DNA from 3 places in the Methylobacterium sp. Gmos3 genome. Region 3 is predicted to be linked to each of the others. Evidence: riboswitches for the same ligand, from Rfam matches in the RefSeq annotation. Region 3 holds a riboswitch; each other region holds the start of a gene.
What was found. Region 3 has a riboswitch for cobalamin ahead of ACS5Q7_RS17610 (TonB-dependent receptor). Riboswitches for the same ligand answer to the same signal wherever they lie in the genome.

Region 1 (5,306 bases), on a different contig from region 3:
CGGTGATCGCGGCGATGCACGGCGCGTCGCTGGCGATGGGCGCGCGCAGCATCGTCACCCTGCCGCTCGTGAGTTTCGTCGCGGCGGACAAGGACGGACCCGTCCCGGCCGATCAAGCCGCCCCCTCCCGGCGCTTCGTGCCGGTCTCGTGGGAGGGACGGCGCGCGGCCTCCGCGCCCGTGGACCCGCGCGTCGCCGATATCCCGCACCTCCTGGCGCGGCTCGTCGCCCGCTACGGCCCAGCCTCCGGCGCCACCGGCATCCGCGGCTACATCCTCGACAACGAGCCCGGCCTTTGGGCGACGCAGCACCCGCGCATCGTGCGGGCGCCCGTGCGGATCGCGGACCTGCTCGCCCGGTCGATCAAGGCGGCGCGGGCGATCAAGGCCATCGATCCCGAAGCCTGGGTGATCGGCCCGGCGAGTTGGGGCGCCACGGGGATGGTGAACCTGCAGAACGCCCCCGATTGGAACGCCTACCGGCACCACGGCAGCTTCCTCGCCGCCTATCTCGACGCCTTCCGCCTCGCCTCGGAGCGCGAAGGCAAGCGCCTGCTCGATGTCCTCGACGTGCATTGGTATCCATTCAGCACGCGGGGCAACCTGTTCCGCACGGAGGACCCTGTGCTGGCCGGGCCGTTGCTCGACGCACCGCGCTCCCTCACCGAGCCGGGCTTTCGCGAGGCGAGCTGGGTGTCTCAGGCTCTGCCAGTGTCGAACGAGGGCGGCCTCGCCCTGCCGCTGCTGCCGAGCCTCGAACGGCTGACGGCGGCGAACTTCCCCGGCACCCGCATCGCCGTGACGGAGTACAATTACGGCGGCGCGGGGCAACTCGCCTCCGGCCTCGCCCTCGCCGACGCCCTCGCACGCTTCGCCCGGCCGGACATGCTGCTCGCCGCCCATTGGGGGGCGCTCGCCGACTGGCTCGGAACGGCCTTCCGGCTCTACCGGAACTACGACGGCCAAGGCGGGCGCTTCCCCGACAACACCCTGCCCGTCGAGGCCGCGCGCCCCGAGGCGCTGACGGTCCGGGCCGGCACCGACGGAGGGCGTCTGCACCTCGTGGCGATCAACCGCGCGGCCGAGCCGCAGCCGGTGGAGATCGTCTTCGAGCGGCCCCTGCCGGCCTCCCGTCTCACGCAGTACGGCTTCGACGCCCGCCATCCCGAGATGACCGCGATGGGTGCGCCCGAGCCGGTCTCCGGGGGCACCCTGCGCCTGATGCTGCCGGCGCGCTCGGCCCGGCATTGCGTGGTCGCCCCCGCCTGATCGGACTTTCGTCGCCGTTGTGCCGGGAACGGACTCCGTCTACACAGGGCGGATGACGGTGCCCCGAGAGGGGTGAAAAGGGAACGCGGTGAGGGTCTGCCCGAACCCGCGGCTGCCCCCGCAACTGTAAGCGGCGAGCGTCTGCCAACAGCCACCGGAGCGATCCGGGAAGGCGGCGGGCGCGCCGAGCCGCGAGCCAGGAGACCTGCCGTCATCCCGACTTTTCGCAACGCCGCCGGTGGGGCGGCTGGAGAGCCCAGATGACGACCACGACGCAGTCCTCGTCCTTTGCCCCCGTCGCCACCCGCGCCAACGAGCGCCTGATGGCGGCCGCGCTGGCGGCGTTCCTCGGCCTCAGCCTCGTGTTCATGGCGGGCTTCTCGCCGGCCATCGCGCTCCACAACGCGGCGCACGATTTCCGGCACGCCCAGAACTTCCCCTGCCACTGACGCGAACGCGCCAGGAATGATCCTTCGCCTTCTGTCGGCGGCGCTGGCCGCCGGCTTCCTCGCGGCCGTCGTCGCCACGGGGCTGCAACTCGCCTTGACCTCGCCCCTCATCATTGAGGCGGAGAAGTACGAGCAGCGGGAGCCCAGCCGCGCGGCGCAGGCCCTGCCGCCCGCCCTGCCGATCGTGCTCGCCCATGCGGGCCACGACCACGCGGCGCCCGATGCGGCGCCGGAATGGCAACCCGCCCCCGGCATCCAGCGCATGGCCTTCACCGGCCTCGCGACCCTCGTCGGCGGCGTGGGCTACGCCCTGATGCTCGGCGCGGTGCTGATCGCCTGCGGCCGGGAGCCGACCTTGCAGACCGGCCTCGCCTTCGCGCTGGCCGGCTTCGCCAGCGTCTCCCTGGCGCCCTCCCTCGGCCTGCCGCCGGAATTGCCGGGGCAGGAGGCGGCGCCGCTGCTGGCGCGGCAGGCATGGTGGGTGATGACCGCCGCCGCGACGGCGATGGGCCTCTACCTCATCGGCCTGCGCCGCTCGTTCATCGCCATCCTGGGCGGGCTCGTGCTGATCGTCGCGCCCCATATCGCCGGAGCGCCGCAGCCCCCCGACGGCGCCTCGGAACTGCCGGCCGCCCTCGCGGCGCAGTTCGCGGCCCGATCCCTCGCCATCGGCGCGGTGTTCTGGGTGATGATCGGTCTCGGCTTCGGCTGGGCATGGCAGAATGTCGGCCCGGCGAGGCGCCGCCATGCCTGAGGCCGGCACGATCCTCTACGTCTGCACCACGTGCAAGCGCGAGGGCGACGACCCGGAGGGCCCCCGCGCCGGGGCGCGCCTCCATGCCGAATTGGCGCGACGGGCCGAGGGCCTGCGCGTCGAGCCGGTGGAATGCCTCTCGGTCTGCAAGCGGCCCTGCACGGTGGCCGTCGCGTCGGCCGGCCGCTGGACCTACGTCTACGGCGACCTCGACGCGGAAGCTGCCGCGACCACCATCCTCGACGGCCTCAAGGCGTATGACGGCACCCCGGACGGGATCGTCCCCTGGCGGGAGCGCCCGAAGGAATTCCGCTCGGGCGTGATCGCCCGTATCCCGCCGTTTCCCCCTCTGCCCCCCATCCCCGAGGCCGCCGAATGACCATCGTCGCCAAGATCCCCTGCACGATCGTCACCGGCTTCCTCGGCGCCGGCAAGACGACCCTCGTCCGCCACGTCGTGGAGAACGCGAAGGGCCGCAAGCTCGCGATCCTCGTCAACGAGTTCGGCGATGTCGGCTTCGACCGCTCGTTCCTCGCCGCCTGCGGCATCGAGGGCTGCACCGAGGATTCCATCGTCGAGCTGCCGAACGGCTGCATCTGCTGCACCGTGGCGGACGATTTCGTGCCGGCGCTGGAAACTCTGCTCTCTCGCGCCGAGCCGCCGGAGCACATCCTGATCGAGACCTCCGGCCTCGCTTTGCCGAAGCCCCTCGTCCAGGCGTTCCAGTGGCCGGCGATCCGCTCGCGCGTGACCGTCGACGGCGTGGTGGCGGTGGTGGACGGCCCGGCGATCGCGACCGGCGCCTTCGCCGAGGACCCGGAGGCGCTGGCCGCCCAGCGGGCGGCCGACACCTCCGTCGATCACGACAACCCGCTGGAAGAGGTGTTCGAGGATCAGCTCCTCTGCGCCGACCTCGTGGTGCTGAACAAGACCGACCTGATGGATGCCGACGGCCTCGCCAAGGTGCGGGCCGAGGTGCAGGGCCATCTGCCCCGCGCCGTAAAGGTGGTGGAGACCGCCAACGGCGTCATCGACCCGCGCGTGCTGCTCGGCCTCGGCGCGGCGGCCGAGGACGACCTCGCCAACCGCCCCTCGCATCACGGCGAGGGCGAGGACCACGACCACGACGACTTCGAGACCGTGGCGCTGCCGGTCCGCGCCGCCGTGACGGCGGGCGACCTCGCCGCGCGCGTCGAGAAGGCGGCCGAGACCGAGGGCGTGCTGCGGATCAAGGGCTTCGTGGAAGTCGAGGGCAAGCCGATGCGCCTCGTGGTGCAGGGCGTCGGCCGCCGGGTGTCGCACCATTTCGACCGGCCGTGGCGCGCGGGCGAGGCCCGTGACGGGCGCCTCGTGGTGATCGGCCTGAAGGGTTTCGACCAGAACGCCGTCGCCAGCGCCCTGGCGGGATAAGCCGAGGAGGCGCCATGCACCTCCTGCGCGTCGATACGGTCTCCCTCGACGAGGGCGAGGCGGCGATCGATCTCGGCCAGGAGCCGGGCGACCTCGTGATCCTGTCCTTCACGGACAGCGACCTCGCCGGCCTCGCGCGCGCGCATGCCGCGATGCCGGACCTGCCCTCGCTGCGGCTCGCGAAGCTCGCCAAGCTGCGGCATCCGCTCTCCGTCGACCTCTATGTGGAGAAGGTCGTCGCCCGCGCCCGCGCGGTGGTGATCCGCTGCCTCGGCGGGCTCGATTACTGGCGCTACGGCATCGAGCGCTGCGCGCAGGCCGCGCGGGCGCATGGCGTGGTGCTCGCGGTGCTGCCGGGGGACGACCGGCCCGATCCGCGCCTCGCCGCTTTCAGCACCGACGCCGCCTTGGCCGAGGACTTGGATGGTTACTTCCGGGCCGGCGGCCCCGTTAACCTGCGCCGTCTGTTCCGCCGCCTCGCGGCCCATCTCGACGGCGGCGGCCCGGTGGACCCGCCCCAGCCGCTGCCGAGGGGGTTCGCATGGTGCCCCGGCTGCGGGCCGGTGGCGGTAGACACGGCTCTTGCGGCAGGCCGGAGTGCCGTGCCGTTGCCCACCGTCATTGCGAGCGAAGCGAAGCAATCCAGGGAAGCACCCCGTCCTGAAGCGGCCCGCCGCCCTAAATTGCTTCGCTTCGCTCGCAATGACGGGGCGGGTGGTTTGGGCCGGGACGAGCCTCCGCTGGCCCTCCTCCTCGTCTACCGCTCGGCCGTGCTCGGCGGCGACACCGCGCCGTTCGAGGCCCTGGCGCTCGCCCTACAAGAGCGCGGGATCGGCGTGCTGACGCTGGCGGTTTCGAGCCTGAAGGACCCGGAGGCCGTCGCCGCCGTCAAATCGGCGCTTGCCGCGCAACGACCGGACATCGTGATTGCGGCCACGGCCTTCTCGGCGCGGGACGATGCCGGCTTCGTCCTCGACCGGGCGGGATGCCCCGTGTTGCAGGCCTTCACGGTGGGCTCGCCCCGCGCGGCCTGGGAGGCCTCGTCGCGGGGGCTCGGCGCCTCCGACCTCGCCATGCAGATCGCCCTGCCGGAATTCGACGGGCGGCTCTCGGGCTTCCCCATCGCCTTTAAGGAGGAAGCCCCGGAGGCCGAGGGCTTCTCCGAGCGCCGGCTGGTGCCCCATGATGAGGGCATCGCGGCCATCGCGGAGCGGGCGCGCGGTTGGCTGCGCCTCGCCGCCCTACCCCCGGCCGAACGGCGGGTGGCGGTGGTGATGTCCGACTATCCCGCACGGGGCGGCCGTGCCGGGTTCGCGGTAGGGCTCGACACGCCGGAAAGCGCCCGCGCCCTCTTCGCCGACCTCGCGGAGGCCGGCTACCCGGCGGCGCCGCTGCCGGACGATGTGATGACGGGGCTCACCGAGG
Region 2 (5,306 bases), on a different contig from region 3:
GGTCCGCGGCACGGAATCGAGTCCCTTCAGCGGGGCGTTCAGGTCGTGCTTGAGGATCAGCGAGGACAGCTTCGGGATCGAGACCTGATACTCCACCTTCCCGGTCTCCTGGTTCGGCAGGCCGAACAGGATCAGAGGCGCCCCATTGGGGTGGCTCTCGTAATGGCCTTCCATCGCCATCACCTTGGTCGGCTGGTGCTCCAGGGTGTTGAGCCCATGCGCGTCGCCGGCCAGGATCTGGAGGGGGGCGACGAGCGCCGCCATCCACATCGCCATGGAGAACATCGTCCGTGCGCCGAGGTTGAAGCGGTCGCGCAGGAGGTGCCACGCGCCGACGGCGCCGACGACGAGGGACGTCGTGAGATAGGCGGCGAGCACCATGTGGACGAGGCGGTAGGGGAAGGACGGGTTGAAGACGACCGCCCACCAATCCTCCGGCACGAACTGACCGGCGGCGTTGACGCCGTAGCCCTGCGGCGTCTGCATCCACGAGTTCACCGACAGGATCCAGAAGGCGGAGAAGAAGGTCCCGAAGGCCACGGCCAGGGTGGCGAGGAAGTGGAGGCGCGGCCCGACCTTCCGCATGCCGAACAGCATCACGCCGAGGAAGCCGGCCTCGAGGAAGAAGGCGGAGAGCACCTCGTAGGCCATCAATGGCCCGAGGACCGGCCCGGTCTTGTCCGAGAACACCGACCAGTTGGTCCCGAACTGGTAGGACATCACCAGCCCCGAGACGACGCCCATCGCGAAGGCGATGGCGAAGATTTTGATCCAGTACTTGAACAGATCCATGAAGACCTGCCGACCGGTCGCGAGCCACAACCCTTCGAGGACCGCGAGGAAGCTCGCGAGGCCGATCGAGAAGACCGGGAAGATGATGTGGAAGGCGACCGTGAAGCCGAATTGCGCGCGGGCCAGCACGAGGGCGTCGATGTCGGACAGCATGGAGAAACTCCGGGCGCTCTTGGCCTTCCCGCTTTATTGCATTTTCAGGAATTCTTGAAAAGAGAGAAATGCGGGCGGCCAGTCCCGAGGCGGCTGAGGATCCACCCGGCCTCGGGCCTTGACGTTCGACCGATGCTGACTGTTAAGCTGTCGCTGACGGTTCCCCTCGGGGATCAAAAGGGAACGCGGTGAGGGGCAACCCGAAGCCGCGGCTGCCCCCGCAACTGTAAGCGGCGAGCCCAGCACCACCGCGTCACTGGATGAGTATCATCCGGGAAGACGGTGCCAGGGCGGCGACCCGTGAGCCAGGAGACCTGCCGTCAGTCGTGGTCACACGCGAAACGCGTCGGGCGGGGTGTCCTGGCGGGTGTCGAAGCGCTGGGTCTCGGCCGAGCGCGGCGATGTCATTCGCGGTGACGTGCCACTGTCGCCCTCGAGGCCTTCGTGTCCCGTCTCTCCATTCGCGCCCTCGTCGCGCTGTCCGGATGTAGCTTCGCCGCGCTGGCCACCGCCACGCACGCCCAAGACCGAGCCGTCCAGGCTGCGACGACGTCGGAAACGACGCTGGAAGAGATCTCGGTCACCACGGATGCGGCGCCCGCGAAGCCGCAAACCGTACCTGCCGCGAGCGCCGGCTACGTCGGCGGCGTCACCGGGATCGGCGGCTCCCTGCTCACGGTCGACTCGGCCAGCGCCGGGATCCTGACCGGGGCGCAGGTCAACAACCGGCCGGTGACGCGCCCCGGCGAAGTGCTGGAGGCGGTGCCGGGCCTCATCGTCACGCAGCATTCCGGCGAGGGCAAAGCCAACCAGTTCTTCCTGCGCGGCTTCAACCTCGACCACGGCACCGACATCGCCCTTTTCCTCGACGGCATGCCGCTGAACATGCGGACCCACGCCCACGGCCAGGGCTACGCCGACATCAACTTCCTCATTCCCGAGCTCGTCGGGGCGGTGGAGTTCCACAAGGGGCCGTACTTCGTCCGCGACGGCGATTTCGCCTCCGCCGGCTCGGTGCGGATCGACTACCTCGACAGCACGCCCAAGAACCTCGCCCTCACGTCGATCGGGAGCTTCGGCTACAAGCGCGCCCTCAACATCGTCTCGGCGCCGCTCGGCGAGGGCAACCTCCTGCTCGCCGCCGATGCGCAGCTCTACGACGGGCCGTGGGTCGTGCCGGATGCCCTGCGCAAGATCAGCACGGTGGCCCGCTACAGCCAGGGCACGGCGCTGGACGGGTTCTCCGTCACCGGCATGGCCTACGCCGCCCGATGGACGGCGACCAACCAAGTCCCCGAGCGCGCCATCGTCTCCGGGCTGATCGGCCGGTACGGCACGCTCAATTCGACCGACGGGGGCGATACCTCGCGGTTCTCGCTCTCCGGCAGGTTCAGCGCGACGGACGACACCGGCGTGACGCGAGCCTCGGCCTACGTGATCCGCTCGCAGCTCAACCTGTTCAACGATTTCACCTATTTTCTCAACGACCCGGTCAACGGCGACCAGTTCCACCAGCTCGACCAGCGCATCCTCGGCGGCGGCGAGGCGCTGCACATCTTCCAAGGCGACCTGTTCGGGATGCCGATGGAGAACGAGATCGGCGTCCAGACCCGCACGGACTCGATCCGGGTCGGCCTGTTCAACACGACCAACCGGCAATACCGCTCCGGCATTCTCGATGATCGGGTGCTGGAGACGAGCGGGGCATTCTACTTCGACAACCGCGTGCGCTGGACAGACTGGCTGCGCACCAGCCTCGGCTTCCGCGCGGACGGCTACTACGCCAGCGTCGTCTCGGACACGCCGGCCAATTCCGGCAAGGCGCGGGACGCCATCGTCAACCCGAAGCTCGGGCTCGTGCTCGGCCCGTGGTTCGACACCGAACTCTACGTGAATTACGGCGGCGGCTTCCACTCGAACGACGTGCGCGGCGTGACCGCCACCGTCGATCCGACGTCTTCGCTGTTCAACACCACCCGCTCGCCCTTCCTCGTGCCCTCGACGGGCTACGAGATCGGCCTGCGCAATCGCTCCATCGCCGGTCTTGAGACGAGCGTCGCCCTGTTCCGGCTCGATTTCGCCTCCGAAAACCTGTTCCAGGGCGATACCGGGACGACGGAGCCGAGCCGCCCGACCCGCCGCTTCGGCGTCGAGTGGACGAACCGCTATGCGGTGACGCCCTGGCTCTCGCTCGAAGGCGACATGACGATCACCAATGCCCGCTTCTCGGACTACGACCCCGTGGGCAACCGGGTGCCGGAGGCCCCCACCACCATCGCCTCGGCGGGAATCACCTTCGGCGAGTCGCTTGGGTGGTTCGGCAGCCTGCGCTTCCGCTATTTCGGGCCGCGCCCGCTGATCGAGGACAACTCGATCCGCTCACGCCCGACCGCGCTGTTCAACGGCCGCGTCGGCTACAATTTCGAGAACGGGGTCAGCGTCTCGCTCGACGTGCTGAACCTGACGAACAGCAAGTCGGACCAGATCACCTACGCCTACGTCTCGCGCCTGCCGGGCGAGCCGGCCGAGGGGCTGATCGACCGCGTCCTCCACCCCGTCGAACCCACGGCCGTGCGCCTGACCATCGCCGGGCGGTTCTGATGCGCGCCCGTCGTTCGTTCGCGGTCACGACCCTACTGCGAGAGGCCTTGGCCGATCCCGACACTGCCTGGAGCCTCGGCAGCTTCGGGGCCATCGCGGAGTTCATGCGCGATCCCGACGAGCCCACATCGCCGCTGCCGGACGGGCGGATGGGCCTGTCGACGGAGCGGGGCGCCATCGCCCTCATGCCCTCTCCCGACATGCGCCCCGTGGCTTACGAGACCGCCTTCGCGTCGGGCTGGAACCACGCCGTCGCCCTGTGCCTGCCGGAAGCGCGTTGCGCGATGAACCGGCGCGGCGTGGTGACGGAGCTCGGCCCCGACCGAGACGCCGCCCGCGAACGGGACCGGGACGCGATCCTGTTCGACCTCGGCCTCGGCCTCCTCGCGGTCGACGCCTGCGTGCGCACGAGCGACCCGGAGGCCATCGCCTGCCTCCGGTCCGGCGTCGGGCTTCCCCTGTTCGACCCTGCGAACCCCATCTGCCGCCGACTCGTCGCGCTGAGCCCGCACCGGGTGTTCCTCGCCCGGGTCGGCCGCATCGAGGTCTACGCCCCAATCCCGGGGGCCGGCGATGCCAGCCCGGAGGGTCCCCATACGCACGTGCTGCCCAAGCTCCTGCGCGGGGGCCGCACGCACGCGGCGACCACGCCAATCCCGAGGGGCTGGGTTCCTTTCGCCGGTATTCATCCGGCGCACCCCTACAAGGACATGATGGGTCGACGGATCGCCTTCGACATCGCCCGGCACGATGCCTTCCAGGTCCTCCTCGACAGTTGGGGCGACCCGGATCTGCTTGTGGCCAAGCGCGGCGGGACCCTCGGCCCGGACAGCCCCATCTCGAAGCGCCATGCGCAGGGCGCGCGCCGTGTCGCCGAGGTCCAGGGGCGCTACCTGCGCGGCGAGACCGTCGAAGCCGATCCTGAGATCGACGAGGACGAGGACGCCGCCGACCAGGCCTGAAAGGGCACGGCGCCGGAAGCAGGGCCGGCGACCGACGCCGCCGCATGTCGACGCATCGATGGCCGCTGCACAGCCTGCGGCATCGCGGTGCGGAGACACATGTGGTCCGCATCGACCGAGTCTCAGGGAGCGCGGTCTGCCGTCGGGCAGCGCACACCGACATGCCCGGCGCCCGCCAGGACCTGCGCATCGCGTGGCATCCAGGCACCTGGGTCGGACCGGAATCGGGCCGATCCTAACGGGTCCCTTATAGGATCGCCCCTCGCTCCGTCTCGAACCCTAACGCGGTTCCGGTCCACATTCTGGGTCGGCCAAGACCGGTCGCGGCAGGCCCGCGCCCGGCCCGCCGAACCGGATACGACCACCATGCTCGACATCATCTTCATCGCCGGAGGCCTCGCCTTCTTCGCGCTCGCCGCCGGCTACGCCGTGCTCTGCGAACGCCTCTGAGGCCCGCCGCCATGACCCTCGACCTCGCGCTGGGCGCCCTCGTGACCGCCGGCCTCCTCGTCTACCTCACCTACGCCCTCGTCCGCCCCGAGCGGTTCTGAGCGGCCAGACGGACCTCCGCACATGACAACCACCGGCTGGATACAGATCGCGCTGTTCTGCGCGGTCGTCCTGGCGCTCGTGAAGCCGCTCGGGGCGTACATGACCCGCGTCTTCACCGGCGAGCGCACTGTCCTCTCGCCCGTGCTCGCACCCGTCGAGCGCGGGCTCTACCGCGTCTCGGGCATCGACGCCCGCCACGAGCAGACCTGGCTCGGCTACGGCCTCGCCATGCTCGCCTTCCATCTG
Region 3 (5,306 bases):
GCGCCGCCGCTTGTCGCGTCCGACGGATACAGCCGCTCCGGCGGGCCGCGCCTCGGCGCGGGCGGCGGGCGCTTCCGCCTTCGGGGCCTCCGCCTTCGGAGCTTCCGGCTTGGCCGCCGGCTTCTGCGGGGCTGATGCGCCATCGCCCTGCGCGGCGTGCGCGAGGGGCGCCGTCAGGCACAGGGCGGCGAGGCAGGCCAAAGTCGCGAGCTTCATGTCCCAGGGTCTCGACCGTCGGATGTCCCGGCAGGCAGGCGCGCGGCCGAGCACAGCAGCATATGAGGCAGGCGGCGCGGTTGCCAAGGCTTGGCCGCCCGCCGGAGGGATGCGGGCGCGTTCAATCTTCGGGCGCGTCGACCACCGGATCGTAGCGGCCGGCATCGAAGCCGAGCAGATTCCAGCTCTGCAACATGTGCTGCGGCAGCGGCGCGCTCACGTCCACCGGCTTCCCGGTGCGCGGATGCGGGATCACGATCCGGCGCGCCAGGAGGTGCAGGCGGTTCTGGATGCCGCCGGGCAGCTCCCAGTTTTCGACCGAGAAGTATTTCGGATCGCCGACGATGGGATGGCCGATATGGGCCGCGTGGGCGCGCAACTGGTGCGTGCGCCCCGTGACCGGCTTGAACGACAGCCAGGACAGCTTCTGCGCCACCTGATCGACCGTGGCGTAGTAGGTGAGCGCGTGGCTCGCACCCTCATCGCCGTGCTTGGCGATCCGCATCCGCGCGTCGGCATCGGTGGGCTCGTCCTTGGCGAGATAGGTCGACACCCGGCCCTGCTTGACGCGCGGCACCCCGGCGCAGAGCGCCCAGTAGATCTTGCGGGCGTTGCGCGAGCGGAAGCTCTTGGCCAGGGTCGAGGCGGCGAGCCGCGTCTTCGCGATGATGAGGCAGCCCGCCGTGTCCTTGTCGAGCCGGTGGACGAGGCGGGGCTTCTGCCCATCCGGTCCGATCAGCGATTCGAGAAGGCCATCGACGTGGCGGACGGTGCCCGAACCGCCCTGCACGGCGAGGCCGAAGGGCTTGTTCAGCACCATCATCTCCGCATCCTCATAGAGGATGAGGCTCTTCAGGAAGGCGGCATCGTCCGAATCGCGAGCGGCGCTGCGCGGGCGGTCGTTCGGCTGGTCGAGGCGCAGCGGCGGCACGCGCACGCTCATCCCCGGCTCAAGCCGGTCGTTCGGCTTCGCGCGCTTGCCATCGACGCGCAGCTCGCCCTTGCGGACGATGCTCTGAACGCGGGTAAAGGGCAGTTGCGGGAACCGCACCGTGAGGAAGCGGTCGATGCGCATCCCGGCCTCGTCCGCCTCCACCGTCAGCGTCTGCACGCCGGAGGCGAGGGTCGCCGAGGCTTCGGCGCGCTGCTCCCGCTTGCTCGGGCCGGGGGGAGGGGCCACGGGCTCGGGCTTCGGTTTGGGCTTACGCGGCTCGCGCGGCTCCGGCGCAGCCGCTGGGATCCACGGCGAGCGCTCGCTCGAATCGTCGCCACGGGCGCGGGCGGCGCGCTCGGCGGCATCGTGGGCGCTGGTGCGCGGGCCGGTGCGGGCGCGGTTGGCGCCGAAGGGCGGCTTGCGGCCCGGCCGTCCATCGGGGCGGCCAGTGCCGCCGGAAGGGCCGCCGCGGCGGGGAGGTCGTGTGGTCATGATCTTCCTGGAATGCCCGCCGCATAGCATCGCTGGCCGCACCCGGCAAAGCCTTCGCCCGGGATAGCACCCTCGCGCGCGTTGACGCCGGCCCGCCCCGTCGCCTAGCTTGGCCGTGACGGTTCCCCTTCCGGGGATCAAAAGGGAACGCGGTGAGGGGCAACCCGAAGCCGCGGCTGCCCCCGCAACTGTAAGCGGCGAGCTTTTCCACCATTCACGTCACTGGGCCAGTCCGCCCGGGAAGACGGTGGAACGGCGACGACCCGTGAGCCAGGAGACCTGCCTTCAGCCGTGGTCACACGCGAAACGCGCCGGGCGGGGTGTCCTGGCGGGTGTCGACGCAGCGCCTTCAGCGGCGCTGCCGAGGCCTCGTTCGCGGTGACGTGCCACAGCAGCGCGCCCGCGTCCGCCATGCCCGCATTCCAGCCATCCGCCAAGGTTCTGCCCAAGCCTTCGCGACAGGCTAGACATGTAATGTTGTTACATTGCATTTGGGGTGAGGCCGGCATCCGCCGCGCCGGAGTCCGTCCATCGATGTCCGTTTCCCGTTCCAGACGCCGCCTCTTGGCTCTTGTCGCCCCCCTCGCCATCGTGTCCCCCGCCTCGGCGCAGGAGGCCGTGACCCTCGATCAATTGTCCGTCGAAGGGGAGGGCGAGGTGAGCCTCACCCGCGCCTCGCCCACCGGCCTCAACCTGCGCACCCCGGACCGCACGGCGAGCCGACTTGGCCTGACGCCCCTCGAAACGCCGGCCAGCGTCGATATCGTCTCCGGCGAAACCGCGCGGCTGCGCGGCCAGGACACCATCGCCGAGGCGGTGACACAGGACGCCACCGGCATCACCACCATCGCCTCGCCCGGCAACGGCAACGGCGCCTTCACCAGCCGGGGCTTTGCCGGGCCGAACTCGATCCAGCAGCTTTATGACGGCACGCGCTTCTACGTCGGCGCCGGCACGGTGACGTTCCCGTTCGATACGTGGAACGTCGAGCGCATCGAGGTTCTGCGCGGCCCGTCCTCCGTGCTCTACGGCGATGGGGCCATCGGCGGCATCATCAACGTCGTGCCGAAGAAGCCGACCTTCGTGCCCATCAACACCGCGCGGGCGGTGGTCGGCTCGGACGGGATCGCCCGGCTCGCCCTCGATTCGGGCGGCGGCATCGCGCAGGCCGAATACGGCGACACCTTCGCCTACCGGCTCAACGTCAGCGGCAACCGGGCGGATGGCTGGCTCAATCAGGCGGGTGACTTCCGCAACCTCGCGGTGTCGGCGGCCCTGCTGTTCCGGCCGAGCCCCGACCTCGCCATCACCCTCTCGCACGACCTCGGCTATCAGGAGCCGATGCGCTACTGGGGCACCCCGCTGGTCGAGGGCCGGATCCCGGATCTGATCCGGTTCAACAACTACAACGTCCGCGATCCGAAGATCACCTGGGCCGACAACTGGACCGCGCTGAAGACCGAATGGTCGCCCACCGCCGACATCACCATCCGCAACACGGCCTACAGGCTCACGAGCCGTCGCCACTGGCTGGATGTCGAGCAATACGCGTTCAACCGGGGCACCGGCCTCGTCGACCGCTCCGATTACCTGGAAATCTACCACAATCAGGAGCAGGTCGGTAACCGCCTGGACGCCACGTTCCGGGGCGCCCTGTTCGGGCGGCCGAACGATTTCTCGGCGGGCTTCGATGTGAACCACATCGACTTCCGGCACACGAACAACTTCTACTTCGACCAGACCACGAGCGTGCCCCTCACCGGCTACGATCCCGGCCTGTTCCCGCAGAACGGCCGGGCGATCCCGGCCTATGCCACGCAGACCAATCAGGCCTCGTTCTTCGCCGAGGACAGGCTGGTCCTCACCGACAAGCTGTCGTTCCTGACCGGCGCGCGCCTCGACCTGCCGACGCTGCACCGAGAGGACCTCCAGACCGGCGCGCAGTTCGACCGCAGCTTCCAGGCGCTCGGCTACCGGTTCGGCCTCGTCTACAACCCGACCCCCGACAGCGCCCTCTACGCGCAATACAGCTACGCCACCGATCCGGTGGGGAGCCTCATCACGCTGTCGCAGTCGCTCGCCGGCTTCAAGCTCGCGACCGGCGACCAGATCGAGGTCGGCGCCAAGGGGCTGGCCTTCGACGGCGCCCTCGAATGGACGCTTGCCGGCTACCGCATCGTGAAGGACAACCTGATCTCGCGCCTGCCCGGCTCGTCGGCGGTCGGCGTGCAGGTGGGGAGCCAATCCTCGCAGGGCGTCGAGCTGGCGCTGGGCTGGCGGTTCACGCCGGGCTGGCGGCTCGACGGCAACCTCGCCCTCCTGCACGCGCAATACGACAGCTTCACCCAGGTGGTGAACGGCGCGGCCGTCTCCTATGCCGGGAGGCAGCCCATCGACGTGCCGGAGCGGGTGGCGAACCTGTGGCTCACCTGGGAGCCGACACGCGACTGGGCCGTGCGCGTCGGCCTTCAGAACGTGGGCGAGGTCTTCAGCGACTTCGGCAACACGGCCCGGCGCCCCGGCTACAACCTCGTGAACCTCGTCCTCGACCGGCAGGTCACGGCGGACTCGCGCCTGTCGCTGCGGGTCTACAACCTGTTCGACAAGGTCTACGCCATCAGCGGCAACGCCGTGGACGGTGTCGGCACCAACTGGCTGCTCGGCCGCCCGCGCTCCGTCGAGGTCGCCTACACGGTGAGCTGGTGAGGGCCTTCGGCAAACGCGCCAAGCGCTGGCTGATCCTGGGCCATCGCTGGCTTGGGATCGGCACGGCCCTGCTCTTCGCCCTGTGGATCGGCTCAGGGCTGGTGATGCTCTACATGCCGTTCCCGCGCCTCGACGAGGCGGAACGGCTCGCCCGCCTCGCGCCCCTCGATTGGGACAGGGTGAAGCTCGGCCCCGACGCCGCCCTCGCGCTGGTGAGGGCGACGGAAATCCGGCTGGAAATGCGCGGCGACAGGCCGGTCTATCGCCTCGCTGCCCCCGATGGAGGGCGCGTCACCGTCTCGGCCGAGACGGGCGAGCGGTTGGGGGCCATCGGCCCGGATGAAGCCGCGTCCATCGCGGGCGGCGGGGAGGTCGAGCGGGTGTGGCGCGACCAGTGGACGGTCACGGCGCGGTACGATCCCCTGCGCCCGTTCCTGAAGGTGGCCGCCGACGATGCGGCGGGCACCGAAATTTACGTCTCCGAACCGACTGGCGAGATCGCCCTCGTCACCACGCGCTGGCAGCGCGGATGGAACTGGGTCGGGTCGGTGGTTCACTGGGTCTACCTCACGCCGCTGCGCGCCCGGCCGGAGACGTGGCGGCAGGTGGTGCTCTGGCTCTCCGGTGCGGCGAGCGTCACGGCGCTCACCGGCCTCGCCATCGGGATCTGGCGGATGCGCCTGCGGCGGCGCTATCGCGGTGGCGCGGTGAGCCCCTATCGCGGCCTCGCCCTCTGGCACCACGCCTTCGGCCTCGTCGGCGGAATCGGCCTCGTCGGCTTCATCGTGAGTGGCTGGCTCTCGATGAACCCGAACCGCTGGTTCTCCTCGCTGTCCGTGCCGGACGCGGTGCAGGTCGCCTATGCCGGCACACCCGGCGGCATTGGTCTCTCGGCCGACGATTTGCGGCGGATCGCGGGGGCGGGAGCCAGAGCGTTGCGGGTCGCTGCCATCGGCGG

Region 1: it holds a riboswitch for cobalamin, as region 3 does, so the genes downstream of both, ACS5Q7_RS05940 (CbtB domain-containing protein) here and ACS5Q7_RS17610 (TonB-dependent receptor) in region 3, are expected to answer to the same signal.
Region 2: it holds a riboswitch for cobalamin, as region 3 does, so the genes downstream of both, ACS5Q7_RS20265 (TonB-dependent receptor) here and ACS5Q7_RS17610 (TonB-dependent receptor) in region 3, are expected to answer to the same signal.

Annotation. Positions count from the first base shown of each region.
Region 1 covers NZ_JBWJYL010000002.1:501,174-506,479, forward strand. The annotation lists gene ACS5Q7_RS05935 (glycoside hydrolase family 44 protein) at 1-1,268, shown strand, start outside; cobalamin riboswitch at 1,308-1,495, shown strand; gene ACS5Q7_RS05940 (CbtB domain-containing protein) at 1,529-1,717, shown strand; gene ACS5Q7_RS05945 (CbtA family protein) at 1,734-2,471, shown strand; gene ACS5Q7_RS05950 (DUF1636 domain-containing protein) at 2,464-2,850, shown strand; gene cobW (cobalamin biosynthesis protein CobW) at 2,847-3,881, shown strand; gene cobN (cobaltochelatase subunit CobN) at 3,896-5,306, shown strand, end outside.
Region 2 covers NZ_JBWJYL010000009.1:260,391-265,696, reverse strand. The annotation lists gene ACS5Q7_RS20270 (cytochrome ubiquinol oxidase subunit I) at 1-945, opposite strand, end outside; cobalamin riboswitch at 1,086-1,281, shown strand; gene ACS5Q7_RS20265 (TonB-dependent receptor) at 1,390-3,546, shown strand; gene ACS5Q7_RS20260 (DUF6925 family protein) at 3,546-4,508, shown strand; gene ACS5Q7_RS20255 (K(+)-transporting ATPase subunit F) at 4,970-5,059, shown strand; gene kdpA (potassium-transporting ATPase subunit KdpA) at 5,082-5,306, shown strand, end outside.
Region 3 covers NZ_JBWJYL010000008.1:80,329-85,634, forward strand. The annotation lists gene ACS5Q7_RS17600 (hypothetical protein) at 1-216, opposite strand, end outside; gene ACS5Q7_RS17605 (RluA family pseudouridine synthase) at 338-1,642, opposite strand; cobalamin riboswitch at 1,745-1,943, shown strand; gene ACS5Q7_RS17610 (TonB-dependent receptor) at 2,177-4,348, shown strand; gene ACS5Q7_RS17615 (PepSY domain-containing protein) at 4,345-5,306, shown strand, end outside.